DNA from 3 places in the Neorhizobium fuzhouense genome. Region 3 is predicted to be linked to each of the others. Evidence: predicted binding sites of a transcription regulator. Region 3 holds the regulator's gene; each other region holds the start of a gene.
What was found. The regulator LexA, encoded in region 3, represses DNA repair genes until DNA is damaged. The targets are predictions, from matches to a motif close to TGTTCNNNNTGTGTTCNG.
Positions count from the first base shown of each region.

Region 1: a site for LexA is predicted at 5,110-5,127, ahead of dnaE (DNA polymerase III subunit alpha). Genes of this name have one in related genera too.
Region 2: a site for LexA is predicted at 5,846-5,863, ahead of recA (recombinase RecA). Genes of this name have one in related genera too.

Region 1 is NZ_JBHFFP010000001.1:55,850-65,586, forward strand. Features, by position in the region: gene ACEXP3_RS00295 (L,D-transpeptidase family protein) at 37-1,326, shown strand; gene dnaE (DNA polymerase III subunit alpha) at 1,375-4,881, opposite strand; gene ACEXP3_RS00305 (DUF2026 family protein) at 5,571-6,179, shown strand; gene ACEXP3_RS00310 (ABC transporter ATP-binding protein) at 6,449-7,132, opposite strand; gene ACEXP3_RS00315 (lipoprotein-releasing ABC transporter permease subunit) at 7,149-8,459, opposite strand; gene proS (proline--tRNA ligase) at 8,507-9,737, opposite strand, start outside.
Region 2 is NZ_JBHFFP010000007.1:247,559-257,295, reverse strand. Features, by position in the region: gene ACEXP3_RS14830 (inositol monophosphatase family protein) at 1-674, opposite strand, end outside; gene ttcA (tRNA 2-thiocytidine(32) synthetase TtcA) at 664-1,515, opposite strand; gene alaS (alanine--tRNA ligase) at 1,804-4,464, opposite strand; gene recA (recombinase RecA) at 4,632-5,720, opposite strand; gene cckA (cell cycle histidine kinase CckA) at 5,914-8,526, opposite strand; gene ACEXP3_RS14805 (flagellar biosynthetic protein FliO) at 8,873-9,737, shown strand, end outside.
Region 3 is NZ_JBHFFP010000012.1:182,506-192,242, reverse strand. Features, by position in the region: gene gltA (citrate synthase) at 1-978, opposite strand, end outside; gene ACEXP3_RS20155 (ComEC/Rec2 family competence protein) at 1,293-3,953, shown strand; gene lexA (transcriptional repressor LexA) at 3,934-4,653, opposite strand; gene ACEXP3_RS20145 (VOC family protein) at 4,810-5,694, shown strand; gene kdsA (3-deoxy-8-phosphooctulonate synthase) at 5,697-6,542, shown strand; gene ACEXP3_RS20135 (methyl-accepting chemotaxis protein) at 6,609-8,459, opposite strand; gene eno (phosphopyruvate hydratase) at 8,718-9,737, shown strand, end outside.

The DNA.
Region 1 (9,737 bases), on a different contig from region 3:
GGCTGGCTGCCTGTTTACTGCGTTATGAGGTTTGCCATGTTGAGATCTGCCACGCTGGCGCTTGTGCTGGTGTCGGGGACAGCCCTTCCGACCACGGCGGCCGAGGAAGCCCGCACCCTGCAGATCATCGTGTCGACCGACAGCCAGCAGCTGACGGTCTATGACGGCGACCGGATCGTGGCGCGTTCGAATGTTTCTACCGGCAAGCCGGGCCATGACACGCCGACGGGCATCTTTTCCGTGCTCGAGAAGCGCAAGTACCACGAATCCAATATCTATTCGGCAGCGCCGATGCCGTGGATGCAGCGGCTGACCTGGTCGGGCATTGCGCTGCACGAATCAAACAGCGTGCCGCGCTATCCCGCTTCGCATGGCTGCGTGCGGATGCCGGCGGAATTTGCAAGGCAGCTGTACCGCATGACAACCCGCGGCGTACATGTGATCATCAGCGACAGCGCCGTTGCGCCGCAGCCGGTGCGCCATGCCGCGCTGTTTTCGCCGCTCGCGGAAGCACCGCCCGACGAACTGCTGTCGGACGTGTCCCTGCGTTCGTCCGCCGCCCATGGCGGTGCGGGCGAGGTTCAGGTGGCGATGAACATGCCGCCCGCGCCGGTCCCCGTATCAGGCGCTCCGGAGAAGACCGTGACGCCACCGCAAGCGGGCAATCCCCCGCAGGCTGCCGCCGCGAGCGAACCGGCCCCTTTGCGCATTCTGATTACCCGGCGCGACGCCAAGGACACAGTGCGCGACGTACAGGACATGCTGAGCGAACTCGGCTTTGATGCCGGCACCGCCGATGGCATCATGGGGAGTGCGACGCGCAGTGCGCTTGCCGGTTTCAAGCGCTGGAAGGCGCTGCCGCTCAAGGGGCCGCAGCTGACCCCCGATCTTCTCGCCGCCCTCTATGCCTCGGCCGGCCGCACCCCACCGCCCGCCGGGCAGATCCTGGTGCGCCAGGGTTTTCAGGACATTCTCTCCGAACCGGTGGCCTTCAAGGATCCCGAGCGGGCGCTCGGTACGCATTTTCTGAGCGTCATCGGCATCGACCGCGACAAGGGCGATGCGGAGTGGCGCGGTCTTTCGCTGCAAAACGATCTCTCCGACGCCGACCGCAAGCGGCTTGCCATCACGCAAGCGGCGCCTGAGGGACCGGGTGCCTTGAGCGCCGTGCTCGACCGGATCAGCATTCCCGAAGATGTGCGGATGAAAATCAGCACCACGATGTCGACCGGCACGTCGCTGACGATCACCGATACCGGCAACGGCATCGAGACGACAGCCGGCACGGATTTCATCACCCTCACCCATCGCGGCCCCAGGGCCTGATACACAGCCGGATATCGGCATGCCCGGCACCGCGCCGAGCCGCGCCGATCAGACCAGTTCGACATCCAGCACGCCGGGGGCGGCGCGCAGGGCGGCGGCAATTTCCGGCGAGATGCGGTATTTCTCCGTCAGTTCCACCTCGATCTCGCGCCGCCCGTCTTCCTTGATGACGACGAAGGAGACAAGCCCGTCGCCACGGGCATTGAGATGGCGCGCGACGGTTTTGAGCGGGCCGGAATCGCGCACATAGACCCGAAGCGCCTTCTGCATCTGCACCGACTTTTCCTCAAGCGACTGCGCCGTCTGGATGCGAAGGCCGATGCCTTCCGGCCGCTCGTCGGCCTGTACGGTGATCACCAGCGATTTGCCGGGCTCCAGGAGGTCGCGGTACTGGGCAAGCGCCTCGGAAAACAGCACCGCTTCGAACTGGCCGGTGGCATCGGAGAAGGTGACGATGCCCATCTTGTTGCCGGTGCGGGTCTTGCGCTCCTGCTTGCCGGTGACGGTGCCGGCAAGGCGCCCGGCATTGGCACCGGCTTTGACGGCGGCGGAAAACTCGGCAAAGTTCTGTACCCGCATCTTGGCGAGCACGTCCTTGTAGCTGTCGAGCGGATGCGCCGAGAGGTAGAAGCCGAGCACCTGGTATTCGCGCATCAGCTTTTCAGACGGCAGCCACGGATTGAAGGCGGGCAGGCTCAACCGTTCCGGCGAAGCGCTGCCGCCGCCCGAGCCGAACATGTCGGACTGGCCGCTGGTCTTGTTTTCAGCCGCCCGCTGCGCATAGCCCATGATGCGCTCCATGCCGCCGATCAGTTCGGCGCGGTCGCGGCCAAAGCAGTCGAAGGCGCCGGCATAGATGAGGCTTTCCAGCACGCGGCGGTTCACCTGCTTCGGATCGATGCGCAGGCAGAAATCCTCGATGCTCTCGAAGGGTTTGTCGCCGCGCACGGCCACGATGTGCTCGACCGCCGATTCGCCGACCCCCTTGATGGCGTTCAGCGAGTAGAAGATGCAATTGTCGCCCGTCTCGAACATGCGAAACGAGGTCTGGATGGAGGGCGGCACGACCTTGATGCCGAGACGCGCCGCATCCTGACGGAAATCGTTGAGCTTTTCGGTGTTCGCCATATCGTAGGTCATCGATGCGGCGAGAAACTCGACCGGATAATGCGCCTTCATATAGGCCGTCTGGTAGGAGACGATGGCGTAAGCGGCGGCGTGCGACTTGTTGAAGCCGTAATTGGCGAATTTTGCCAGAAGCTCGAAAATGTTCTTCGCCTGCGGCTTCGACACGCCGTTCTTGACGGCGCCATCGATGAAGCGCTCGCTCTGCTGGTCCATCTCCGCCTTGATCTTCTTGCCCATGGCGCGGCGCAGAAGATCGGCTTCGCCAAGCGAATAGCCGGACAGGACCTGGGCGATCTGCATCACCTGTTCCTGGTAGACGATGACGCCCTGCGTTTCCTTCAGGAGATAATCGATCGTCGGATGAACCGATTCGATCTCTTCCTCGCCGTGCTTGCGGGCGTTGTAGGTCGGAATGTTTTCCATCGGGCCGGGCCGATAGAGCGCGACCAGCGCAATGATGTCCTCGATGCAGTCCGGCTTCATGCCGAGCAGCGCCTTGCGCATGCCGACACTTTCCACCTGGAACACGCCGATGGTTTCGCCGCGCGACAGCATCTCGTAGGTCTTCTGGTCGTCGAGCGGGATGGTGGCGAGATCGACATGGATGTTGCGCTTGGCAACGAAATCCACCGCCGTCTTCAACACCGTCAGCGTTTTGAGGCCGAGAAAGTCGAATTTCACGAGGCCGGCCTGCTCGACCCATTTCATGTTGAACTGCGTGACCGGCATGTCCGAGCGCGGATCGCGGTACATCGGCACCAGTTTCGACAGCGGACGGTCACCGATCACGATACCGGCGGCGTGGGTGGAAGCGTGGCGGTAGAGCCCCTCGATCTTCTGGGCGATATCGAGAAGACGGGCAACGACCGGCTCGCGGTCTGCCTCCTCCTGCAGCTTCGGCTCCTCCTCGATCGCCTTCGACAGCGGCGTCGGATTGGCCGGATTGTTGGGCACGAGCTTGCAGATCTTGTCGACCTGGCCATAGGGCATTTCGAGCACGCGACCGACGTCGCGCAGCGCCGCGCGGGCCTGCAGCGATCCAAACGTGATGATCTGCGCCACCTGCTCGCGTCCATACTTCTGCTGCACGTAGCGGATCACCTCTTCGCGGCGATCCTGGCAGAAGTCGATGTCGAAGTCGGGCATCGACACGCGTTCCGGATTGAGGAAGCGTTCGAAGAGCAGCGAGAAGCGCAGCGGATCGACATCGGTGATGGTGAGCGCATAGGCAACGAGCGAGCCGGCGCCCGAGCCCCGGCCCGGCCCGACGGGAATATCGTGCTGCTTTGCCCATTTGATGAAGTCGGAGACGATCAGGAAGTAACCGGGGAACTTCATCCGCTCGATGACCGACAGCTCGAAATCGAGCCGCTCGCGATATTGCTCCTCGGTATAGCCCGGCGCCATGCCGAGCGCCTTCAACCGGTTTTCCAGCCCTTCGATGGACTGGCGGCGAAGTTCCGACGATTCGGCACGTTCTGCCTCTTCGGCATCATCGGTGGCGCCGGTGAAGCGCGGCAGGATCGGCTTTCGCGTCTTCAGCACGAAGGAGCAGCGGCGGGCGATCTCGATCGTATTGTCGAGCGCTTCCGGCAGGTCGGCAAACAGCTTTGCCATCTCAGTGCGGCTTTTCAGATAATGGTCCGGCGTCAGGCGAAAGCGGCTGTCATCGGAGACGATGGCATTGTGCGCCACCGCCATCAGCGCATCATGGGCATCATAATCGGACTTGGCCGGAAAGAAGGCCTCGTTGGTGGCAACGATCGGCACGTCATGGGCATAGGCAAGATCGAGCAGCCTGCGCTCGTGGCGGCGGTCGTAATTGCCGTGGCGCTGCAGCTCGACATAGAGCCTGTCGCCGAAGACGGCGCGCAGGCGCAGCAGCCGCTGTTCGGCCTGAGCCCGGTGGCCATCCTTCAGCAGCGGATCGATCGGGCCGGAGGCGGAACCGGTGAGCGCAATGATGCCCTCCGCACCGGCCTCCTCCAGCCAGGACAGGCGGATATGCACCGCCTGGTTGCCGCCCTCGCCGCCGAGATAGGCGCGGCTGACGAGATCGACCAGACGCTCATACCCCGCGGCATTGGCCGCCAGCAGCACCAGCGATGGCAGCTTGACGAGTCCATGATTGGGACCGCCGCGCTTTTCATCGCCCTGGTCTTCCATGTCGATGGAGACCTGGCAGCCGATGATCGGCTGGATGCCCTCGCCCACCGATTTTTCGGAGAATTCGAGCGCGACGAAGAGGTTGTTGGTATCGGTGATGGCAATGGCCGGCTGGCCGTCCGCCGTTGCCTTGCCGAGGATTTTTTTCAGCGGCAGCGCGCCTTCCAGAAGCGAGAAGGCGGAGTGGACACGCAGATGCACGAACTGCGGCGTCGTCTCCGTCTGCCCGCCTGTTTCCGTCACTGCTGCTGCATCCGCCATGTCTTGCCGTCCCGCATTTCTGAATCGGCGCAATTGTCGGGCGGCAGCGTCCAAGAGTCCAGCGGAGCTTCAGACCATCAACGGAAAACGGCTGTCAATGACGGCGCTTTCACATGGCCATGACGAGAATGCCAAGGCTCGCGACGAAGGTCATGATGGAGGCGAAGGCTGCGACATCGCGGAGGAAATCAGTCATGATACATTCTCCTTTTCCGTTATGTTCACATTTGTTCTTATTTTGTTTCCGTTGTCAACAGCAATCTTTAAACAAGCAAAAGGAGAGATTTCAAACCTGTATCAGTTTTTTTTCGCGGGCCATCCGAGACGGGGAATTCGCCCCCGAGGAAACGGAAAGGACCTGTCCGGGGCCTGCCATTTCCCCCGTGTCGCCGGAGGGAGACCAGTTTCCGCGAACCCGGTGCATGAGGTTTTGCGTCTGACCCTTACGCCCCGCGCCGGCCCCGCATCGCCAGAACGCCTTATGGTGTATCCGCTGCGAGACGGAGCCATTGTAGGCGAGCCTCTGGGGGTGGGGACGGAAATAATGTATCCCGCTGATTTCAAAGGCAGGGCGTGCGCGGATATTCCCGCCCTGCCTGGCGGGCGACGGAAACGGACGTTTACATCAAGCCTCGCCTCGCCTACTCAACAGCCTTTCAGAAACACGACAATCAGGCGAGCCCCAGAACATGCTGATCAAGCAGAGCGACTACCAGCGGATCTACCGCGTCATCAACAGCCTGCTGATCAACGAAAATGCCGATCCGGCAAGTGCTGCCATGTATTTTTCGACCTTCGGGGCCTTTATCCTGAAGCAGCATTTTGGCGTCAGCGCCACGCCGAAGGGCGGGCTTGCGGCCTATAATCTCGGCGGCACGGTGGTGCTGTTTGCCGATCACCGCGAGGACGGCTTCGTGACCGGCGCGGGCGAGAATTTCCACTGCTGGGTGGAAGCCGAAGGCTGGGTACTCGATTTCATGGCTCCGGCCTTTCCCGAGCGGGCAGCCGGTTTGTCCGTGCCATCAAAAATGTTCCAGAAGCCGCTTGCCGCCATGGCAGCCTCGATCAACGAACTGCACCAGTCCGGCGATTTCTTCTACCAGTCGGAGCCCGAGGCGACGGCTGCCCGTTTTGCCGGCTGGCGCAACCAGGCGATGATCGGCGACCTCGCCACGATCGCCGCGCAATGGTTCCGCAAGGCGCCGAAACAGATGCAGACGGCGCTTGCCGTCAGCGACCGCGGCGGCGTGAAGCGCAGCATTCCGCTGGTGGGCAACGGGCTTTCCGGCAGTTGGTGAAGTTGGGCGGCGGGGTGTAACAAGCCCCCTCTGCCCTGCCGGGCATCTCCCCCACAAGGGGGGAGATCAGCAGAGCGGGAACCGTGTTGTGCTCAAAGTGGCTGTCCATTCGCGATGGCTAGCGATAGGGCAACATCAACTAGCCGGTGCTGGGCTGCGTAATCAACCTCCTGCGGTCTCCCCCCTTGTGGGGGAGATGGCGGCAGCCAGAGGGGGTCTTGTCCGCAAAAATCCAGAGACGGCCTTACTTCAAAGCCCCAACGCCCGTCTCAGAACTCGACGATCTTGCCGCCATCAATGGTGACGCGGCGGTCCATGCGGGAGGCAAGCTCGTGGTTGTGGGTGGCGATCAGGGCTGCAAGGCCGGATTGGCGCACCAGCGCCTCCAGCGCATCGAAAACGTAGGATGCGGTTTCCGGATCGAGATTGCCGGTCGGTTCGTCGGCCAGAAGCACCAGCGGCGCATTGGCAACGGCGCGGGCAATTGCCACGCGCTGCTGCTCGCCGCCCGACAGTTCCGACGGACGGTGCGAAGCACGGTGGCCGATGCGCATGTAATCGAGGAGCTGGGCTGCCCGTTCCTGCGCTTCCTTTTTCGACAGCCCGCCGATCAGCTGCGGCATCATGATGTTTTCAAGCGCTGAAAACTCCGGCAGCAGGTGGTGGAACTGGTAGACGAAGCCGATATCGCCACGGCGGATTGCCGTGCGGCGCTCATCGGGAAGATTGCCGCAGCTCTCGCCATTGATGAAGATCTCGCCGGCATCGGGATGCTCGAGCAGGCCGGCCAGATGCAGAAGCGTCGACTTGCCGGTGCCCGATGGTGCGACCAGCGCGACGATCTCGCCGGCCCGCAGCTCGAAATCCGCCCCCTTCAGGATCGACAGGACAGTATCGCCCTGACCATAATGACGGTCGACGCCGGAAAGCTTCAGAACTGTTTTGCGTGCCATGGACTTAAACGGAATCCTATTCGTAGCGCAGCGCCTGCACCGGATCGAGCCGGGAGGCCCGCCATGCGGGAAAGATGGTCGCGATGAACGACAGGACAAGGGCCATGATGACGACGGTGACGGTTTCACCCAGGCTCATTTCCGCCGGCAGCTGGCTTAGGAAATAAAGCTCCGGATCAAACAGGACCGTGCCGGAGATCCAGGAGAAGAACTGCCGGATCGATTCGATGTTGAGACAGACGAGCACGCCGAGCACCACGCCGGCAATCGTGCCGACAATGCCGATGGCCGCCCCGGTCATGAAGAAGATGCGCATGATGGCGCCGGCAGAGGCCCCCATGGTGCGCAGGATGGCGATATCGCTGCCCTTGTCCTTCACCAGCATGATGAGGCCGGAAATGATGTTGAGAGCCGCCACCAAGACGATCAGGGTGAGGATCATGAACATCACGTTGCGCTCAACCTGAAGGGCGGAGAAGAAGGTCTGGTTGCGCTGGCGCCAGTCGGTGATGAAGATCTGCCGTCCGGCCGCCTCCTCCACCTTGGGACGCAGCTCATCGACCGATTCCGGATGCTCGAGGAAAAGCTCGATCGACTGCACGAGGCCATCGGCATTGAAATAGGCCTGCGCTTCGGCCAGCGGCATATAAACGATGGAGGCATCATATTCCGACATGCCGATCTCGAAGATCCCGGAGATGACATAGGATTTGACGCGCGGGCTGACGCCCATCGGCGTCACATCGCCTTCGGGAGAGACGAGCGTGATGCGGTCGCCGGCGGCAAGGCCGAGCGAGGCGGCAAGCCGCGACCCGACGAGCACGCCGTCGCCCGTGGCAAAGCCGGTGAGATCACCCGAGCGGATATTGCCCGAGACTTCCTTCAGCTTTTCGAGATCTTCCGATCGGATGCCGCGCACCAGCGCGCCGGAACCGGCGCCCTGCTTGCCGGATGCCAGCGCCTGCCCCTCCACCAGCGGCAGCGCCATGGTGACGCCCGGAATGGCGGAGAAGCGCTTGGCGAGATCGGCATAATCATTGAGCGGCTGATCGATCGGCTGAATGATCATATGGCCGTTGATGCCGAGGATGCGCGAGATGAGTTCCGTGCGAAAGCCGTTCATCACCGCCATGACGATGATGAGCGTGGCCACCCCCAGCATGATGCCGACGAAAGAAAAGCCGGCAATGACGGAAATGAACGCCTCCTTGCGGCGCGAGCGCAGGTAGCGCCAGGCCACCATGCGCTCAAAGGCCGAAAAGGGCCCGGCGGAGGGAATGACATCCGCCTGCTTTACCGTTTCGGTCACCTTTGCGGCCTTGGCCATTGTCACTCCTGTCGCTCCCGCCTCAAGGCGGTGTTGTCGTCCTGGCCTCAGGCCGCCGTTAGGCGGTTGAGGGCTGCTTCGACGGTCATCGTCTCGCGCGCGCCGGTCTTGCGGTCCTTGACCTCCACCTCGCCGGTGGCGGCCGAACGGGGTCCGACGATCAGCTGCACCGGCAGACCGATGAGGTCTGCGGTTGCGAACTTCGTGCCGGCGCGATCATCCGTATCGTCGTAAAGCACGTCGAGCCCGGCTTTTGTGAGGCCGGCGTAGAGATCTGCGCAGACGCGGTCGCAGGCCTCGTCGCCGGGCTTCATGGTGATCAGCATGGCATCGAAGGGCGCAACGGACGCCGGCCAAATGATTCCGTTCTCGTCATGCGAGGCTTCGATGATGGCGGGAACAAGGCGGGTCGGCCCAATGCCGTAGGATCCCATGTGGACAAGGTGTTCCTTGCCATCGGGACCCTGCACCTTGGCGCCCATCGGCTCGGAATATTTCGTGCCGAAATAGAAGATATGACCGACTTCGATACCGCGGGCCGAGAGGCGGTCGCCTTCCGGGATCGCAGCAAACGCGTCGGCATCGTGCATTTCGGACGTGGCGGCATAGACCGAGGTCCACTTGTCGAACACGGCCTGCAGGCCGGCGACATCGTCGAAATCGGTGTTTTCGGCAGGGATTTCGAACTCGGTGAAGCTTCTGTGGGAAAACACTTCCGATTCGCCTGTATCGGCCAGAATGATGAATTCGTGGCTGTGATTGCCGCCGATGGGGCCGGTATCGGCGCGCATGGGGATGGCGCGCACGCCAAGGCGGGCGAAGGTGCGAAGGTAGGCCACGAACATCTTGTTGTAGGAATGCAGCGCGCCTTCCTTGGTGAGATCGAAGGAATAGGCATCCTTCATCAGGAATTCGCGCGAACGCATGGTGCCGAAGCGCGGACGGATCTCGTCGCGGAACTTCAGCTGGATATGGTAGAGGTTGAGCGGCAGGTTCTTGTAGGACTTGACCGACGAGCGGAAAATGTCGGTGATCATTTCCTCGTTGGTGGGACCGTAGAGCATGGGGCGCTCCTGGCGGTCCTTGATGCGCAGCATTTCCTTGCCGTAATCGTCATAACGGCCGCTTTCCTGCCACAGCTCGGCCGATTGCAGCGTCGGCATCGACAGCTCGATGGCGCCGGCGCGGTTCTGCTCTTCGCGAACGATCTTGTTCACCTTGTCGAGCACCCGCTTGCCGAGCGGAAGCCAAGAATAGATGCCCTGGCTCTGCTGGCGG
Region 2 (9,737 bases), on a different contig from region 3:
CCGGCCAGATGATCCCACGGCATCAGCTTGTTGTAGAGGGCAAAATCCACATGCCCGCCGACAAGCGTGCGGTATTCCTGCGCGGCGCAGCGATAGCAGGCAAACATCCTGACCTTGGCGAGATTGGAGAGGATTTTCCGACGCTCCTCGCCGAAGAAGAAGCCGGTGGAGGCAAAGCCGATCATCGCTTCGATCGGCTTTGGTGCGGCAACGGAGAGGCGGATCGTCTCGCCGTCCGGCCGCCGCCGGAAAGCGCCGGACCCCTTCTCCGCCAGAACCCAGTCATCGCCCATCGGATCGTAGATGATGCCGGCAATCGTCTCGCCCTTGTGGACGACCGAGGCCATCACGCCGAAGGCGGGAACGCCCGAGGCGAAGTTGAACGTACCGTCAACCGGATCGACAATGATGGCAAGCGGCGCATCGGCAAGGCGCGGCAGGAGCGCGGGATCGGCAGCCACCGATTCCTCGCCGACGAAGAGCGCATCGGGAGCGAGCGTCTGAAGCTCGGCGCGGATCATCCGTTCCGCCTCGACATCGGCTTCCGTCACAAGGTCGCTTGCCTCGCTCTTGGCGCGAATATCCTCGGCATTGAGGCGGCGAAACCGCGGCAGGATTTCGGCCTTGGCGGCGCGACGCAACACGTCGGCAAGCGCCATCACATCAATCGACATCAGCAACCTCACTCTTTGGCACGGGGACAAGCGCGGAAAAATCAAACAGGGCAGGATCGAGTAGATGCGAGGGATTGACGTGGGACAGCGCGCGCAGCATGCGGTCCTTGCGCCCCGGCATCTGCGTTTCCATCGTCGTCAGCATCGCCTTCATCGCATTGCGCTGCAGCCCATCCTGGGAGCCGCAGAGATCGCAGGGAATGATCGGGAACTGCAGGGCGCTTGAAAACTTTTCGAGATCCTCTTCGGCGCAATAGGCAAGCGGCCGCAGCACCATCAGGTCGCCGTCATCATTCAGAAGCTTTGCCGGCATTGCGGCGAGCCGCCCTCCATGAAAGAGATTCATGAAGAAGGTTTCGAGAATATCGTCGCGGTGGTGGCCGAGGACCAGCGCCTCGCAGCCTTCCTCGCGCGCAACCCGGTAGAGGTTGCCGCGGCGCAGCCGCGAACAGAGCGAGCAATAGGTGGCGCCCTGCGGCACCTTTTCCTTCACCACGGAATAGGTGTCGCGATATTCGATGCGATGGGCGACGCCGATCGAGGTGAGATAATCCGGCAGCACATGTTTGGGAAAATTTGGCTGGCCCTGATCGAGATTGCAGGCCACAAGCTCCACCGGCAACAGGCCGCGCCATTTCAGATCCATCAGCAGCGCCAGCAGCGAATAGGAATCTTTTCCGCCGGAGAGCCCGATCAGCCAGCGCTTCTGGCCGTTCAGCATGCTAAAATCATCGAGCGCCTGGCGAACCTGACGCAGCAGGCGCTTGCGCAGTTTGTTGAACGCCGTCGTCTGCGGCGCGTGCGCATAGATCCCGTTCAGGAAGCCGTCTGCCTGCGGCAGGACGTCCTCGCTCTCGTCGATTGCCGCTGAAAGCGTCACGTCCGTCTCCCGTCCGATTGCCGCACTGCCTCAGCCGAAGCGGCATTGCATAAGTTGTCGGTGTGGCGCGCCATAGAGGGCGGCTCGGCGGCGCATAGTCGCTGACCTGCCAAAGCCCGGCGCGCCCTCAAAACCGACCAGCAGCCCAACCGCAGTTTCTTGCCGTCCATTCGCGGCGAAAAATACCGCAACGACACCGGTCAAAAACCCGCGCGCAAGAACTTTGCCGCGCGCGGGAAAACAGGACGGTTAGCCGGCCAGCGTCTGCGCCACCGCGGCAATGGCCGCATCGGCCTTTTCGCCGTCCGGGCCACCGGCCTGGGCCATGTCGGCGCGTCCACCGCCGCCCTTACCGCCGAGCGCCACGGAGGCGACGCGCACCAGATCGACGGCGCTGAAGCGCTCCGTCAGATCGGTCGTCACGCCCACCACGGCGCTGGCCTTGTTGTCGGCGCCAACACCAATGAGCAGCACGACACCCGAGCCGAGCCCAGTCTTTGCCTCATCGACCAGCCCCTTCAGATCCTTGGCATCGATTCCGGCCAGAGTCTTGCCGAGGAATTTGATGCCGCCGAGATCCTGGACCTCATCGGCGGAGGCACCCTGCGCGCCGCCCATGGCGAGCTTGCGGCGTGCGTCCGCCAGTTCCTTTTCGAGCTTCTTGCGCTCGTCCAGCAGGCTTTCGACGCGCGAGACGACCTCGCCCGGCTGAACCTTGAGCGCGCTTGCCAGTGCCTTCACCCGTTCGTCCTGCTCGGCAAGATAGTCGCGCGCGCCTTCGGCGGTCACCGCTTCCAGGCGGCGCACGCCGGAGCCGACTGCGCTTTCGCCCAGAATGCGCACCAGCCCGATATCGCCGGTCTTTGCCACATGCGTGCCGCCGCAGAGTTCAACCGAATAAGGCTTGCCGGCCTTCTGGCCCTCAATTCCGGTGCCCATGGCGACGACCCGGACCTCATCGCCGTATTTTTCGCCAAACAGCGCCATGGCGCCCTCGGCAATCGCATCGTCGACGCTCATCAGGCGCGTCGTCACCGGCGCATTCTGCAGGATGATGGCATTGGCCATGTCTTCGACCGTCTGCAACTCCTCGGCCGACATCGGCTTCGGATGCGACACGTCGAAACGCAGCCGGTCCGGCGAAACGAGCGAACCCTTTTGCGCCACATGGGTGCCGAGCACTTCGCGCAGCGCCTCGTGCAGCAGATGCGTGGCCGAATGGTTGGCACGCAGTTTCGAGCGACGGGCGTGATCGACGGTCAGGACGACCGGCTCGCCAGCCTTCAGTGCGCCTTCAGCGACGATGGCGGAATGGACGAACAGGCCCTCGCCTTTCTTCTGCGTATCGGTGACGGTAAGCTTTGCGCCGTCCGTCGAGATGACGCCGGTATCGCCCATCTGGCCGCCCGATTCGCCGTAGAACGGCGTCTGGTTGACGACGATCTGCACGGTGTCTCCGGCCTCTGCCCGCTCGATCACGGCGCCGTCGCGCACGATCGCCTGCACGACGCCTTCGGCGGTTTCGGTGTCATAGCCCAGGAATTCGGTCGCGCCGTGCTTTTCCTTGAGTTCGAACCAGACGGATTCGGTGGCCTTGTCGCCGGAGCCGGACCAACTGGCGCGGGCTTCGGCCTTCTGGCGCTGCATGGCATCGTTGAAGCCGGTGAGATCCACGCCGATACCACGGGCGCGCAGTGCGTCCTGCGTGAGGTCGAGCGGGAAACCATAGGTGTCATAGAGCTTGAAGGCGGTTTCGCCATCCAGGCTGTCGCCCTTGTCGAGGTCCGACGTTGCATCGGACAGGAGCGTCAGGCCGCGCGCGAGTGTCGCGCGGAAGCGGGTTTCCTCGAGCTTCAGCGTCTCGGAAATCAGGCTTTCGGCGCGCAGCAGTTCCGGATAGGCGCGGCTCATCTCGCCAACCAGTGCCGGAAGCAGCGTCCACATCAGCGGTTCGCGCGCACCGAGCAGCTGCATGTGGCGCATGGCGCGACGCATGATGCGGCGCAGCACATAGCCACGACCTTCGTTAGACGGAAGCACGCCATCGGCAATCAGGAAAGCGGAGGAGCGCAGGTGATCGGCGATAACCCGGAAGCTTGCCGCCACATCGCCTTCCGCCTTCACGCCGACCACCTCTTCGGTCGCAGCAATCAGCGTGCGGAAGAGGTCCGTGTCGAAGACGCTGTGGACGCCCTGCAGGATGCAGGCCATGCGCTCGAGGCCCATGCCGGTATCGATCGACGGGCGCGGCAGCGGCGACCGCTCGCCGGGCGCCGACTGGTCGAACTGCATGAAGACGAGGTTCCAGAATTCCAGGAACCGGTCGCCATCCTCTTCCGGGGAACCGGGAGGACCGCCCCAGACGCTCTCGCCCTGGTCGATGAAGATTTCCGAGCACGGACCGCAGGGCCCGGTATCGCCCATCTGCCAGAAATTGTCGGAGGTCGGGATGCGGATGATCTTGTCGTCGGAAAAACCGGCGATCTTCTTCCAAAGAGCCGCCGCCTCGTCGTCCTCGGCATAGACCGTCACCAGCAGCCGGTCCTTGGGCAGATCAAAGCCCTTGGTCACCAGGTTCCAGGCCAGTTCGATGGCGTTTTCCTTAAAATAGTCGCCGAAGGAAAAGTTGCCGAGCATTTCAAAGAAGGTCAGGTGGCGGGCGGTATAGCCGACATTGTCGAGGTCGTTGTGCTTGCCGCCGGCGCGCACGCATTTCTGCGAGGTGGTGGCCGTTGAATAGGGACGGCTTTCAAGACCGGTAAAGACGTTCTTGAACTGCACCATGCCGGCATTGGTGAACATCAGCGTCGGGTCGTTGCGCGGCACGAGCGGGCTCGAGGAGACCACCTCGTGACCGTTCTTGCGAAAATAGTCGAGGAAGGTCGACCGGATCTCATTCACGCCACTCATGCCATGCCCTTCTAAGCCGCCCCAGCAGCCTTTCCGCTAAAAAATCCATTGGCTTTTATCGTCGGAACGGAACCCTGTCCAGCACGACGAAAAACGGCCGTGCATCTTTGCCACATGCACGGCCGCCATCCAGTTATCAATCGTCAGGCCATGCGCCCTTCAGGGGCTCAGGCGTCCGGCTCCGTGTCACCGTCATCGGCTTCCGGGCCGCCGTTCTGCAGGAAGCGGTCGGCAATCAGGCCGGCGTTCTGGCGCAGCGACATCTCGATCTCGCGGGCCAGTTCCGGATTATCGCGCAGGAAGCTCTTGGCGTTTTCACGCCCCTGGCCAAGGCGCTGGCTGTTGTAGGAGAACCAGGCGCCCGACTTTTCGACAATGCCGGCCTTGACGCCGAGATCGACCAGCTCGCCGGTCTTCGATACGCCTTCGCCATACATGATGTCGAATTCCACCTGCTTGAAGGGCGGCGCCATCTTGTTCTTGACCACTTTCACGCGGGTCTGGTTGCCCACGACCTCTTCGCGCTCCTTCACCGCGCCGATGCGGCGGATGTCGAGACGCACGGAGGCGTAGAATTTCAGCGCGTTGCCGCCTGTCGTGGTTTCCGGCGAGCCGAACATCACGCCGATCTTCATGCGGATCTGGTTGATGAAGATGACCATGCAGTTGGACCGCGAAATGGAGGCGGTGAGCTTGCGCAGCGCCTGGCTCATCAGGCGGGCCTGAAGACCCGGCAGGCTGTCGCCCATCTCGCCTTCGATTTCGGCGCGCGGCGTCAAGGCCGCAACCGAATCGACGACCAGGACGTCGACGGCGCCCGAGCGCACCAGCGTATCGGTGATTTCCAGCGCCTGCTCACCTGTGTCCGGCTGTGAGATCAGGAGGTTCTGCAGGTCAACGCCCAGCTTGCGGGCATAGACCGGGTCGAGCGCATGTTCGGCATCGACAAAGGCGCAGATGCCGCCCTTCTTCTGCGCTTCTGCAATCGTCTGCAGCGCAAGCGTCGTCTTGCCCGAGCTTTCCGGCCCATAGATCTCTACGATACGCCCCTTCGGCAGGCCGCCGATGCCGAGCGCGATATCGAGGCTCAGAGAGCCCGTCGACACGGTTTCAATCTCGACCACGCTCTCGTTTGCGCCAAGCTTCATGATCGAGCCTTTCCCGAAGGAACGTTCGATCTGCGACAGTGCCGCTTCCAGCGCCTTGCTCTTGTCCACTGTTTTATCCTCTACGAGCCGCAATGAATTCTGTGCCATCCGATCCACCTTTAGGTTAAAGCAGCCGCGCTCGCAATGAAGCAGCTCTTGATCGGTATGTACACTTTTTGTTCTCACATTGCAAGAGGGATCATCCTCTTGTTAATGCACCGTAATCCGGTGCGTGTTCTTTTTGTGTTCCGTGCGCCTAAAAACTCGCCTGCGGAACCGCCTCAGGCCGGTTATCGGGCGATCAATCCTCCCGGTCGAGCATCTCGCGCACGGCCACAGCAAGCTGCTTCAGCGAGAAGGGCTTTGGCAGGAAACCGAACTTGGCGTCGGCCGGAAGGTTTCTCGCAAAGGCATCCTCCGCATAGCCCGACACGAAGATGAACTTGAGGTCGGGATAGGTCTTGCGCAGTTCCCGCAGGAGCGAGGGGCCATCCATTTCGGGCATGACGACGTCGGACACGACGATATCCACCTTGCCGCCCAGTTCCTCCATGATGTCGAGCGCCTCGGTTCCGGAGCCCGCCTCATGCACGGTGTAGCCCCGTGTTTCGAGCATGCGCTTGCCGCCGCGGCGCACGGCCTCCTCGTCTTCGACGAGAAGCACGACCGCGGAATTGCCGGTGAGATCGACATCGTCGGCGGCGGCCTTGGCAGAGGTTGCCGCTTCGACGCGGGCAGCAGCCGGCGCCTCGGCCGGCGCGTGGCCCGTCCGTTCCGCCACGGGTTCCGGAATATGGCGCGGCAGGAAGACGCGGAAGGTCGTGCCTTTGCCCAGCTCCGATTCGGGATAGATGTAGCCGCCGGACTGCTTGACGATGCCATAGACCATGGAGAGGCCAAGCCCCGTGCCCTTGCCCACTTCCTTCGTCGTGAAGAAGGGTTCGAAGATCTTGTCCATGATGTCCGGCGCAATGCCCGTGCCATTGTCGGATACTTCCACCATGACGAAATCGTCAGACGGCAGGCGTGCGCTCGGGAAAACCGCGGCTTCGGCGGCCGTCACGTTGCGGGTGCGGATGCGGATCTGCCCGCCCTGCGGCATGGCATCGCGCGCATTGACGCAGAGGTTGATCAGCACCTGCTCGAACTGCGAGAGGTCTGTGCGCACCGGCCAGAGATCGCGGCCGTAATCCACGTCCAGCTTCACATTGGTTCCGGAAATCAACCGGTCCACCAGCATGCGCAGGTCGCCCACCACGTCGGTGAGGTTCAGCACCGCCGGCCGCATGGTCTGCTTGCGCGAGAAGGCCAGCAGCTGGCGCACCAGAACCGCGGCGCGGTTGGCATTGCGCTTGATTTCCATGAGGTCGGCAAAGCTTGCGTCGGAGGGCCGCGCCTGCAGCAGAAGGTGGTCGGAGGAGAGCAGGATCGCCGTCAGAACATTGTTGAAGTCATGGGCAATACCGCCGGCAAGCGTGCCCACCGCATTCATCTTCTGCGTCTGCGCCATCTGGGTCTCGAGCGCCTTCTGCTCGGTCGTCTCCACGGCATAGACGATGGCCACTTCTTCCGGCGCCTCGTCGCTTTCGTCGATCACGGCATTGACGTAGAAGCGCACGTGGCGCGTCTCGTCGCCGGGATAGCGGCAATCGATCGGGGCGATATCGCCCTGGCGATCCTTGGCATCGGCAAGCGCGCGCTCCAGTTCGGTGCGCGCACTTTCATGCACGATCACGTCGAGCTTTGCCCCGGCCTCCACGTCATCGCGTGACACCACGCCGGCAAAGAGGCGCAGGAACGGCGCATTGATGCGCAGGATCTTGCCGTCGCCGTCGATGGAGGCGATCGCCATCGGCGTATTGTTGAAGAAGCGGGTAAAGCGCATGGCGGACGCCGACTGGTCGCCGCCCTCGCCCTTGGATCTGGCCAAAACGATGGTGCGGCTTTCGCCCGGCGCGCCGTCGCGCATGGACGATACGCTGTGCACGAGGCGCACCGGCAGGCTCTGGCCGTTGCTGCGGCGCAGATCGAGATCCAGCGTTTCCGTGCGCTTCTGGCCGGGCCCTGCCTGCACGGATTGGATAAGCGCCATGCCCTCGCCCGCCACCATGTCGGAGATCGCCATGGAGCCGGGCACGAATTTTGTAAGATCAAGGCCCAGCCATTCGGCAAGTGTGGCGTTGAGGTAAAACACCTCGCCCTTCTTGCCGGCGGAAAAGAAGCCGGCGGGGGCGTGGTCGAGATAGTCGATGGCGTTCTGCAACTCGCGGAAAAACCGCTCCTGCTCCTCGCGTTCGGAGGTAATGTCGGCAATCTGCCAGACATCGAGCGGGATCGGCAAAAGCGGCGAGACGAGGATGCGGGCCTTCAGCCGATACCAGTGCGCCCCGGAGCCGTTCGCCGTGCCGCGTCCGAGCGGTTTTAGCAGACGAAACTCCTCGTGTCCCTCGCGTCCGTCGCGCAGTGCCGCGGTCAGGCGGTAGAGCGCCTCGGTCGCCTCGCGGTTTTTCGATAGAAGCGCTTCCAGCGATTGCGCATTGCTCGCCTTGGTCGCGCCCGTCAGCTTGCCATAGGCGGCATTGGCATAAAGAATACGCCCCCGCTCGTCGGTGATCAGAATGCCATCGGCATGGCCTGCCAGATAGCTGGCGGCAAATTCGTCGGAGCGGGATTTCGGCATCACCTCGACGAGACCGATCATCGAGGAGACGATGAAAAAGATCCCGACCATGGCCAGCACGCCGAGCACGCCCAGCACGATCTCGTTGTCCATGGCTTCCTTGAAGACGACGAAGGCGATGGCGACGCCCACCAGAACCAGTGCCAGCAGCAGAAGCCTGAGCACAGTTCCGCCGCGCGTTCCCCGGTCTACCAAAGGCGCGTCATAACTGCCGATCGGTCGCGACTTCGTCATTCCACCTCGCATTTCGACCGGTTACTGAACACTCGCGGCCATGGAATCGGTCCATTCCTCTTCCATAGCAACTTGCGGACCCTGCAAAAAGCGCCCGGCGCCAGAAACCCGTTGACGACATTCATATTCCTATTGCCGATTACCCGCATCCGTCCATATCTGCCATAATGGACGACGCAAGGCAGTGCGTGCGGCCGATGGCCGGCACACCTTGTTTCAGCCCGCATGCTTGCCGCGGGCTTGCCGGCTGGCTAGCGTGCGACCAAACGACAGGCGTCGAAGCGCGTTGGCAGATCCGGCCAAAGCCGGACCAGCAGAGACGAAAGCGCGAAGGAGCAGCAGAGACATGGAATTGATGAGCGGTGTAAATCCCTACAACCTCATGCTTGCCGTGGCAGCCGTCGGCCTTGGCCTTGTCTTGCTGGTGGTCGTGCTGTGGCTCCTGCGCCGGCGCAGCGGCCCGTCGCCCTTCCTGCGCGGCGGCAAGAATCGCCAGCCGCGCCTGCAGGTGCTGGATGCGGCCGCTGTCGATGCGCGCCGCCGTATCGTGCTCGTGCGCCGCGACGACGTGGAACATCTGGTGATGATCGGCGGGCCGACGGATGTGGTGATCGAAAGCGGCATCCGCCCGCTTGCCGAACAGCAGGCGCTGCGCGCCCCGCAAGCCCTTGATGAGCCTTCGGACCCGCGGCTGGAGGCCACTTCCCGCCAGCCGATGATTGCCGCCCCGCCGCGCCAGCTTGCAAGCCAGCGCGCAGAACCTGCACCGCAAAGCGCTGCAACGGCGCGACCGGAACCGGCAAAACCCCAGGAGGAGGTGCGCGCCGCACCTCGCGCGCTTAACACGGGTGTAGCAAGCGAAGCGCAGGCGGACCGCGAGGAGAGAGTGAGCGATCGCGACCGCGCGCGTGCCGCGCCCTCCGCCAAAGCCGCTTCGGAACCGGCCGCGCCCGTGATGGCGACCGCCGGCGTTGCGGCCGCAGCCTCGCCTGCAAGCGCCCCCGTCGCCGGCGGCACTGCACCTGCCGGTCTCGATGCGGCAAGCGATGCGCTGGACGCTGCCCGTCGCCGCGTGTTTCAGCCGACGCCGGAGAGGGAGCCGGTTGTCACGCCCGAACCGGCCCGTGCGCCGTCCGCCGCTGCGATTGCGCCAGCGGCTTCGGCAAATCCCCAGCCCTTGTCCGCCCCATCGGTACCGGCCAGCACTGCGG
Region 3 (9,737 bases):
CACTTCATGCGTGGTCTTCTGCATGATCTTGGCGCGCGGATCGTAATTCTTGTAGACGCGGTGACCAAAGCCCATCAGGCGGAACGGATCGTTCTTGTCCTTGGCGCGGGCGATGTATTCCGGGATACGGTCCGGCGTGCCGATTTCCATCAGCATGTTGAGAGCCGCTTCGTTGGCGCCGCCGTGAGCCGGGCCCCAGAGGCAGGCAATGCCGGCCGCGATGCAGGCGAACGGATTGGCACCGGAGGAACCGGCCAGACGCACCGTGGAGGTGGACGCGTTCTGCTCGTGATCAGCATGCAGGATGAAGATGCGGTCCATGGCGCGCGCCAGAACCGGGTTCACCTTGTACTCTTCACACGGCACGGCAAAACACATGCGCAGGAAGTTCGATGCGTAATCGAGATTGTTCTGCGGATACACGAAGGGCTGGCCGATGTGGTACTTGTAGGCCATTGCCGCGATCGTCGGCATCTTGGCGATCATGCGCAGCGAGGCGACCATGCGCTGGTGCGGATCGGTGATGTCGGTCGAGTCGTGATAGAAGGCCGACAGCGCGCCGACCGTGCCGACCATGACGGCCATCGGATGGGCATCGCGGCGGAAGCCGGTAAAGAAGCGGCTCATCTGCTCGTGCACCATGGTATGGTGCGTGACGCGATGATCGAAATCCTTCTTCTGGGCTGCTGTCGGCAGTTCGCCGTACAGCAGAAGATAGCAGGTTTCCAGGAAGTCGCCGTGTTCGGCGAGTTGCTCGATCGGGTAACCACGATGCAAGAGAATGCCTTCGTCGCCGTCGATGAAGGTGATCTTGGATTCGCAGGATGCGGTCGAGGTGAAACCCGGGTCGTAGGTGAAGGCACCGGTGTTCTTGTAGAGTGCGCCGATGTCGATCACGTCCGGCCCGATCGTTCCCTTCTTGACCTGAAGGTCGACCGTTTTATCTCCCAATCCCAGATGTGCGCTTGTGTCCGTCATACTGATCCTCCGATGGGCGGAATGGCGCAAAACGCGCCAGATGAGTGAAGCCTCTGAAAGTAGCTATATGATCTAAAGCGTGCTGCCAAGCGCTTGGCGCGGGTAATTGTGCAGCGCGAAAACCAACGGCATACGACAGCTTCGCGGCCAGGCAAGACCACATTCCGGCAGCGGGCCGGCAGCAGGCTCGATTAAATCGATCCAATCAGGGCGGGCGGTCAATCGCGGCCGAAAGCTGCGATTGACCGGGCGAGTTAAACAGGTGCAGGTTGTGTTTCGGTTAAGGTGGATGACCCGATTTCCGAGGAGGCGCGGTGGCGCAGGCGGACATCCCGGCAGGCGAATCGGTGCGCGAGACGATGGCGTTTTCGCGCAGTCTCCGGCTGCCCGTGAGAGCCTTCGAATCCCTTCCTCTCCCGTCCATTCAACACAACCGGGATCTCGACGCGACGGTTCTAGACGCACGCGAAAGTGATCGCGCGCCCTGGCCTGCGAAGGTGGCGGCATGGTGCGCGGAAGAGGAGGCGCATGGGCGCGCCTTCCTGTTTCTCCCGGTGTTTCTGGGGCTTGGCGCCATCCTCTGGCTGACGTCTCCCACGACGCCATCCACCGTTCCCGCCTTCTGCGCCCTGCCGCTGATCCTTGCTGCTGTCTTGCTGGCAAGGGCGGGCCGGCGGGTCATGTCCTGCTGGCTGCTGGTTCCAGGGTTGATCTGTGCGGGTGCGGCCCTTGCCGAGATCGAAAGCCTGCGCAACTCGACCATCCTCCTTGACGCGCCCATGACCACACAGATCGAAGGCATCGTCGAAAAACGCGAGGCGGCCGCCAGCGGGCGCTGGCGCTATACGGTGCGCCTCGTCTCCACTGCCGCGCCGGTGATTGCCCGCCCGCCGGAGCGCGCGGTGATCCTCTCCCGCGCTGCACACAGACCGTTCGAGACCGGTGACCGCATCGCCGGCAAGGTGCGGCTGTCGCCCCCCTCGGGCCCCGCCCTTCCGGGGCTTGCCGATTTCGCCTTCTCTGCCTATTTTCAAGGCACCGGCGCCGTGGGCTATTTCTATGGCCCGCCGCAGAGGCTTGGAAGCGACATCACGCAAAGCTGGACGACCACCCTCATCGGCAAGCTGTTTGAGCTGCGCAGCGACATCGGCACTCGCATTCGCGCGCTCGTGCCCGGAGACGCCGGTGCGTTTGCCGCAGCCATCGTGACCGACGAGCGCCGCGCCATCTCCGACAAGACCGTCGAGGCGCTGCGGGTGGCGGGCCTCGCGCATATCATTGCCATATCCGGGCTCAACATGGCGCTTGCCGCCGGTATCTTCTTTGTCGGCGCGCGACTGCTGCTCAGCGCATTTTCCGGTCTTGCCCAGGAGGTGGCGATCAAGAAGATCGCCGCCCTTGGCGCAATCGCCATGGTGACGGCCTATTACCTCATCTCCGGCTTTGGCGTGTCGGCCGAACGCGCCTATGTGATGATGGTGATCATGCTGGCCTCCGTGCTGTTCGACCGTCCGTCGATCAGCCTGCACAATGTGGCGCTTTCGGCCGTGGTGATTCTGGTGCTGACACCTTCGGCGGTGCTTGGCCCGAGTTTCCAGATGTCGTTTTCCGCAACAGTCGCGCTGGTGGCGGGCTACGCCGCCTGGTCACGTTTCCGGGGCGACCAGCACAATCCGCTCACCGCCCGCCGGCCGCCGGTGCTTGCCGTCACCGCTGCCGTATCGGGCATGGTGGCAGGGGTGGTGATGACGTCGCTCATCGGATCGCTCTCCACCTCGATCTACTCGATCTCCCATTTCCATCGCATCGCAACCTACGGCCTTGCCGGCAACCTCGCGGCCATGCCGGTGATCTCGCTGATCGTCATGCCGGCCGGCATGCTGGGCATGCTGATGATGCCGTTCGGACTGGAGGCTCCGTTCATCAAGATCATGGGCTATGGCGTGCAGCTGGTCATTGCCATTGCAGAAACGGTGGCGGGCTGGGGCGGCGATGCGGCTGTCGGGCGCCAGAGCGTCTGGCTGCTTCCTCTTGCGTCGATTGGCTTTCTCCTCCTCGTTCTCCTGCGCACCCGATTGAAGCTGGTCGGTGCGGCGATTATGGCCGTAGCACTGACCGTCTCTTTCTGGCCCAGAGGTGCAGCGCGTCCCGACCTCCTGGTGTCCGACGATGCGACCCTCGTGGCCCTCGTCGAGGAGAATGAGGCGGCCGTCAGCCGCCGCACGCCACCCGAATTCATCTATCGCCAGTGGCAAAATGCCTTGATGATCGACAAGACCCTGCATCCCATCATGGCGAAATCCACCGCCGGACTGTTCCCGGCATCATCCGACCTATCCCCTAAGCCACCGATGCGGCCGCTTGCAGGCCCGAAAGGCAGCCCACCGAAAGCATCGGCCGAGGACCGTGAAGACCGAACGCCCGCAGCCGGCGCCATCGACCTGCTCGCCGAAGACATCCCGCCGCCGGAACCGCCGGCGCGCGACGGCCGTGCGCCAGACAATATCGACAATCCAGACAATCAAGCGCGGGCGCTCAGCACGCAGGAACGGCGCGAGGCGGCAGTGGCGATGGCCGATGCATTCCGCACCGCGCCGGCTGGCCGATTCGCCTGCCTCGCCCGGGTCGGCTGCTTTGCCCGCTCCGCGGAAAAGATCCGCATTGCGGTGATCGAGGATGCCCGCTATGCCGGAACCGCCTGCGACACCTCCGACATCGTCATTGCCGCCCGCGCCCGTTTCGAAACCTGCCGCTCCGGCGCGCTGATGCTGACGGAAAAGACGCTCCGCAAGACGGGTGCCCTGGAAATCCGCTTTGCGCAGAGCGCCACGCGCGCCAACTGGACGGCAACAGCCGCCAATGTCGGCCATTCACGCCCGTGGAGCCTGCACCGCAGCTACGACTGGAAGACGCGCCGTTTCGACGACACGCTCCCGCAACCAGTCTCCGCCCTGCTTAATGGTAGCGACGGATAAGACCGACCAGCTTGCCCTGGATCTTGACCCGGTCTGGACCAAAAATACGGGTCTCATAGGCAGGGTTTGCCGCCTCAAGCGCAATCGAGGCACCCTTGCGACGAAACCGCTTCAGCGTGGCTTCCTCGTCATCGACCAGCGCCACGACGATGTCGCCGGGCGTTGCCGTACTGCCGTTGCGGATGATGACGGTATCGCCGTCGAGAATGCCTGCCTCGATCATCGAATCGCCCTTGACCTCCAGCGCGTAATGTTCGCCGGTGCCCAGCATTTCGATCGGCACGCTGATGGCATGCGTATTGTTCTGGATGGCCGAGATCGGCACGCCGGCTGCGATGCGCCCCATGACGGGAACGGTGGCAGAACCGCTATACTCTTCCACCGGCGGCGCGGGCGGGGCAGGGCGCGCGGCCGGCGTCTTGCCAAGGCTGCCTTCGATGACGCTCGGCGAAAAGCCGCGACGCGGCTGGGCCGGCGGTACATAGGATTCCGGCAGCTTGATCACCTCGAGCGCCCGCGCCCGGTTCGGCAACCGCCGAATGAAGCCACGCTCCTCAAGCGCCGTGATCAGCCGGTGAATGCCCGATTTCGAGGCGAGATCGAGCGCATCCTTCATCTCGTCGAAGGAGGGGGGCACGCCCGCTTCCTTCATTCGTTCGTGAATGAACAGGAGCAGTTCCTGCTGTTTGCGTGTGAGCATGAAGACAACCTCGAAGGGAAACAAATCCAGAACGAACACTATATGTTCCACATGTGTTCCGCAAGCCCTGAAAAGTCGGTGAAAACGCAGTCTGGGCGCGGTTTGTCGCAGCATGCAGCGAGCGCTAAGCTCGCCTCGATCTATCCGGAGAGAATCATGCCGCGTCTTATCGATCATCTTGTCCTGCCGGTCTCCTCGCTTGTCATCGCCCGCGCGCGGCTGGAGCGACTGGGCTTCACCGTGGCCCCCGATGCCGTCCACCCGTTCGGCACGCAGAACGCCTGCGTCTTTCTGGCGGACGGCACCTATCTCGAGCCACTGTCCGTCGCAGATCCGGTCAAGGCAGCGGAAGCAGCTGCGCAGGGCAACGAGTTTACCCGACGCGACCGCATCTTCCGCGACGCGGTGGGCGAGGACGGGTTCTCCGCCCTGGTGGTATCGTCACAGGATGCCGTGGCCGACCGCGCGCGGTTTGCACCGGCGGGCATCGACGGCGGCGATCTGCTCGAGTTTTCCCGCGGCGCGCGCACGGCAGACGGACGGGACGTGGTCGCAAGTTTTCGCCTTGCCTTTGCCGAAACGGCGTCGAAAGCCTTCTTCCTGTTTGCCTGCGAGCGGCTGAACCCGCTGCCGGCAGACCGGGCGCATCTGGAGCGGCATGCCAACGCCGTACTTGGCCTTCGCGGCCTGCTGCTCGTCGCCGAGCGGCCGAAGGCCGTGCAAGCCGTTCTGGAAACCATAATGGATGCAGCGGCACGACCGGCCGAGCGTGGTTTCCGGATCGAGGCCCAGAACGGCTTTGTGTCTGTCGAGCAGCCTCGGGCCGTCGAAGTGCATCTGGGCAGCGCGGCCGCTTATGTCGCGGGCACGACGGAGGTCGCAGAGCCTCTGCAGGGCGCTGCTCTCATCTTTGCCACGGGGGATCTTGCCGTGACAGCGCAATGGCTTGCTGATAAGGACGTGGCTTTCGAGAAGAGTGGCACGCGCATTGTCGTTGCCGCAGCCCCCGGTCAGGGTGCTGCCTTCGTATTTGAGGAGTGATCATGGCCGTCACAGCCAATCCAGAGGTTTCCGTCGGCGAGGGCTCGGCCCGCGTCGTATTTTCCAACACCGGCCACCTGTCGCTGATTGCCGGTCCCTGCCAGATGGAAAGCCGCGATCACGCCTTCATGATGGCCGGCGCCATCAAGGAGATCTGCGACGAACTGGGCCTCGGCCTTGTCTACAAATCCTCGTTCGACAAGGCCAATCGCACGTCGATTGCCGGCAAGCGCGGCATCGGCCTTGATGCCGCCATGGAGATTTTCGCCGACCTCAAGAAGGAATACGGCTTTCCGGTGCTGACGGACATCCACACCGAAGAACAGTGCGCGGTGGTTGCCGAGACGGTGGATATTCTCCAGATCCCGGCATTTCTGTGCCGCCAGACCGATCTTCTGGTGGCTGCGGCCAAGACGGGGCGCGTGGTGAATGTCAAGAAGGGCCAGTTCCTGGCGCCCTGGGACATGAAGAACGTACTGGCGAAGTTCACCGAAAGCGGCAACCCGAATGTGCTGTTGTGCGAACGCGGTGCCTCCTTCGGCTATAACACGCTGGTCTCCGACATGCGCTCGCTGCCCATCATGGCATCGCTCGGCGCACCGGTCATCTTCGATGCGACGCATTCGGTGCAGCAGCCGGGCGGGCAGGGCGGCTCGACCGGCGGTCAGCGCGAATTCGTCGAAACGCTGGCGCGGGCAGCCGTTGCGGTCGGCGTCGCCGGCGTTTTCATTGAAACCCACGAAGATCCGGACAATGCCCCGTCGGATGGACCCAACATGGTGCACCTGAAGAACCTGAAGGGGCTTCTGGAAAAGCTTCTCGCTCTCGACGCCGTTGCCAAATCCTGACGGATGAGACGGGGCGGCCCGATGCTCGCCCCGTCAACAATTCGCTCTTGTCCGGCCACCTCTGCCCTAAGAGGCCATCCGGCTGCGGCCTGTCTGCCTCTGGCCACCGACGTTGAAGCGGGCGAGATGCTGGCCAAGCCGTGCGGTGTGGCGATTGAGGTCCCCGCAGGCGGCACTGGTTTCTTCCGCCATCGCGGCGTTCTGCTGCGTCACTTGGTCCATCCGGTTGACCGCTTCACTGACTTCAGCGAGCGCATGCGCCTGTTCGCCGGCTGCCGAAACAATGTTGCCGATGAGGTCGTTGACCGACTGGATCTGCTGCTCGATGTCGCCCAGGGACTGGCCGGTGCGGTGCACCAGAGCCACCCCGGCATCCACCTGTTTTGACGAAGTATCGATCAACTGGCGGATTTCCCGGGAAGCGCCGGCGGAACGGCCGGCCAGTTCGCGCACTTCCTGCGCTACCACGGCAAAGCCCTTGCCCGCTTCCCCGGCGCGCGCTGCCTCGACACCGGCATTCAGCGCCAGAAGGTTGGTCTGGAACGCGATCTCGTCGATCACGCTGATGATCTGGCGGATCTGGTTCGACGAATCTTCGATTCTTGCCATGGCATCGACGGCTTCCCGCACAACCAGATTGGAGTTTTCGGCGCTTGCACGGGTGCCGGACATGCGTTTGCTGGCTTCGCGCGCGCGGTCGGTCGTGGTGCGAACGGTGGTGGTAATTTCGGCAAGCGCCGATGCCGCCTGCTCCAGCGAGGAGGCCTGCGATTCGGTGCGCCTCGACAGGTCGTCGGTGCCATGGGCGATGCTGAGGGCGCCGGTTTCAACGGACCGCATGGCATCGCCGATTTCAATCATCGCGTCTTCAAGCGTTTGCAGGCTGCCGTTGAATTCCTGCCGCAGCTTTTCATAGTCGCTGGCAAAGGGAGTTGAGAGGCGGTTGGTGAGATCGCCGGTGGCCAGCCGCCCGAGGCCGCTGCTGAGCGCCGTGATCACGCCGGCGCGGGTGGCATCTTCCTCGGCGCGCCGGGCGTTTTGCTGGCGCTCGGCACTCAATCCGCGCTCTCGCTCCACCTCCTGCCGCTGGCGCGCGGCAATGCGCTCCTGGGCGTTGCCGCGAAAGACCGTTACGGCTGCCGCCATTTCGCCGATCTCATCGCCACGCCCATCATAGGGAACAGGTTTGGAATAATCGCCGCCGGCAAGGATGCTCATGTAATCCCGCATGCCGCGCAACGGCCGGATTGCGCGCCGGTGGAGGCCGATCAGGCCCGCCACCAGAAGGCCAAGTGCAGCCAGACCCGCGGCATATGAGGCCGCGTTCTGGGTGACGGTTTCCTCTGCGGCCTGCTTTTCAGTCGATGAAAGCCGCTCATTGGCTGCGGCCACCAGGGCATCCACCTCGGCGCGATGGACTTCGAACGCCGACTTCAGGCTGTTGACGGCGGCTCGGATCGCCGCCGGATCGCCGCCGGCAACGGCGCGCGCGTAGTCGTTATCGAGGATATTCCAGAATCTGTCGCCGCTGGGCTGCACTTTTTCAGCCAGCTGCTGCTTGAACTGCGTGCTAAGCGTCGATGCCGCCCAGAATGTCTTTCGCGCGTCATAGTCCTTGTGCAGCAGCGCGATCCGCTTCAGATTTTCCGCCGCAAGCTCCGGATGGTAGGCTCCTTCCGTTGCCAGAAGATAGGTCTCCACCAGAAACAGGGGTGGCGGCAGAATATCGGCGACGAGATCCTTGCCATGGATGATCTGCTCATAGACGGGACCGTTTACCCGCAGCCGGTCGAAAGCGGATTTCTGGATGCCGATGGCGGCGGAAACACCGGTACCGACCAGAAGGCCGAACAGGAGGAGGCTGCGCGAGATGGTGAGGGTCATGAAGGATCCGGTTGCAATAAGCGTGTCGACCATAGGCGCACACCTGGCCAGGCTGAGCCTATCAGCAACTATGCATAGGAGCCGTTACCAAATGACAAATGCCAAATTTACCGTTTGGCCCAACTTATTGGATTGACGCGGAAAAATGCAACTGGATCCGCCACCTCCACCCCGGCAGACAGCTCACGCGGCGCGCGCCGGCGAGGCACTGTCATACGCCTGCCATTGTATTTTCCGTCTCTTGGATTAAGACAGTCGGTGATTTCCACCGCACCAGAGCAGGAATAGCCAATGACAGCCATTACCGACATCATCGCCCGCGAAATCCTCGATAGCCGCGGCAACCCGACCGTCGAGGTCGATGTCCATCTCGAGGACGGCAGCATCGGCCGCGCGGCCGTTCCGTCGGGTGCGTCGACGGGCGCGCACGAAGCGGTTGAACTGCGCGACGGCGGCAAGCGCTATCACGGCAAGGGTGTCGAAAAGGCGGTCGAAGCCGTCAACAGCGAGATCTTCGATGCCATCGGCGGCCATGATGCGGAAAACCAGATCCTCATCGACACGCTGATGAGCGAGCTGGACGGCACGCCGAACAAGTCGCGCCTCGGCGCCAACGCCATCCTCGGCGTCTCGCTCGCCGTTGCCAAGGCCGCAGCCGAATCGGCTGGCCTGCCGCTGTTCCGTTATGTCGGCGGCCCGAATGCCCGCCTGCTGCCGGTGCCGATGATGAACATCATCAATGGCGGCGCCCATGCCGACAACCCGATCGATTTCCAGGAATTCATGATCATGCCGGTCGGTGCGGACAGCATTCGTGACGCCGTGCGCATGGGCTCCGAAGTTTTCCACGTTTTGAAGAAGGAACTGGCTGCCGGTGGTCACAACACGAACGTCGGCGACGAAGGCGGCTTTGCGCCTGGCCTGAAGAGCGCCCCGGAAGCGCTCGACTTCATCATGAAGTCGATCGAGAAGGCTGGCTATCGGCCGGGTGACGACATCCAGTTGGCGCTCGACTGCGCCTCGACGGAATTCTTCAAGGACGGAAAGTATGCGCTGGAAGGCGAGGGCCGCACGCTTGAGCCGGAAGCCATGGCCGAGTACCTCGCGGAACTGGCCGCCAAGTATCCGATCATCTCGATCGAAGACGGCATGGCGGAAGACGACTGGGACGGCTGGAAGTACCTCACCGACAAGATCGGTTCCAAGGTGCAGCTGGTCGGCGACGATCTGTTCGTGACCAACTCCGCGCGCCTGCGCGACGGCATCAAGATGGGCGTTGCCAACTCCATCCTCGTCAAGGTCAACCAGATC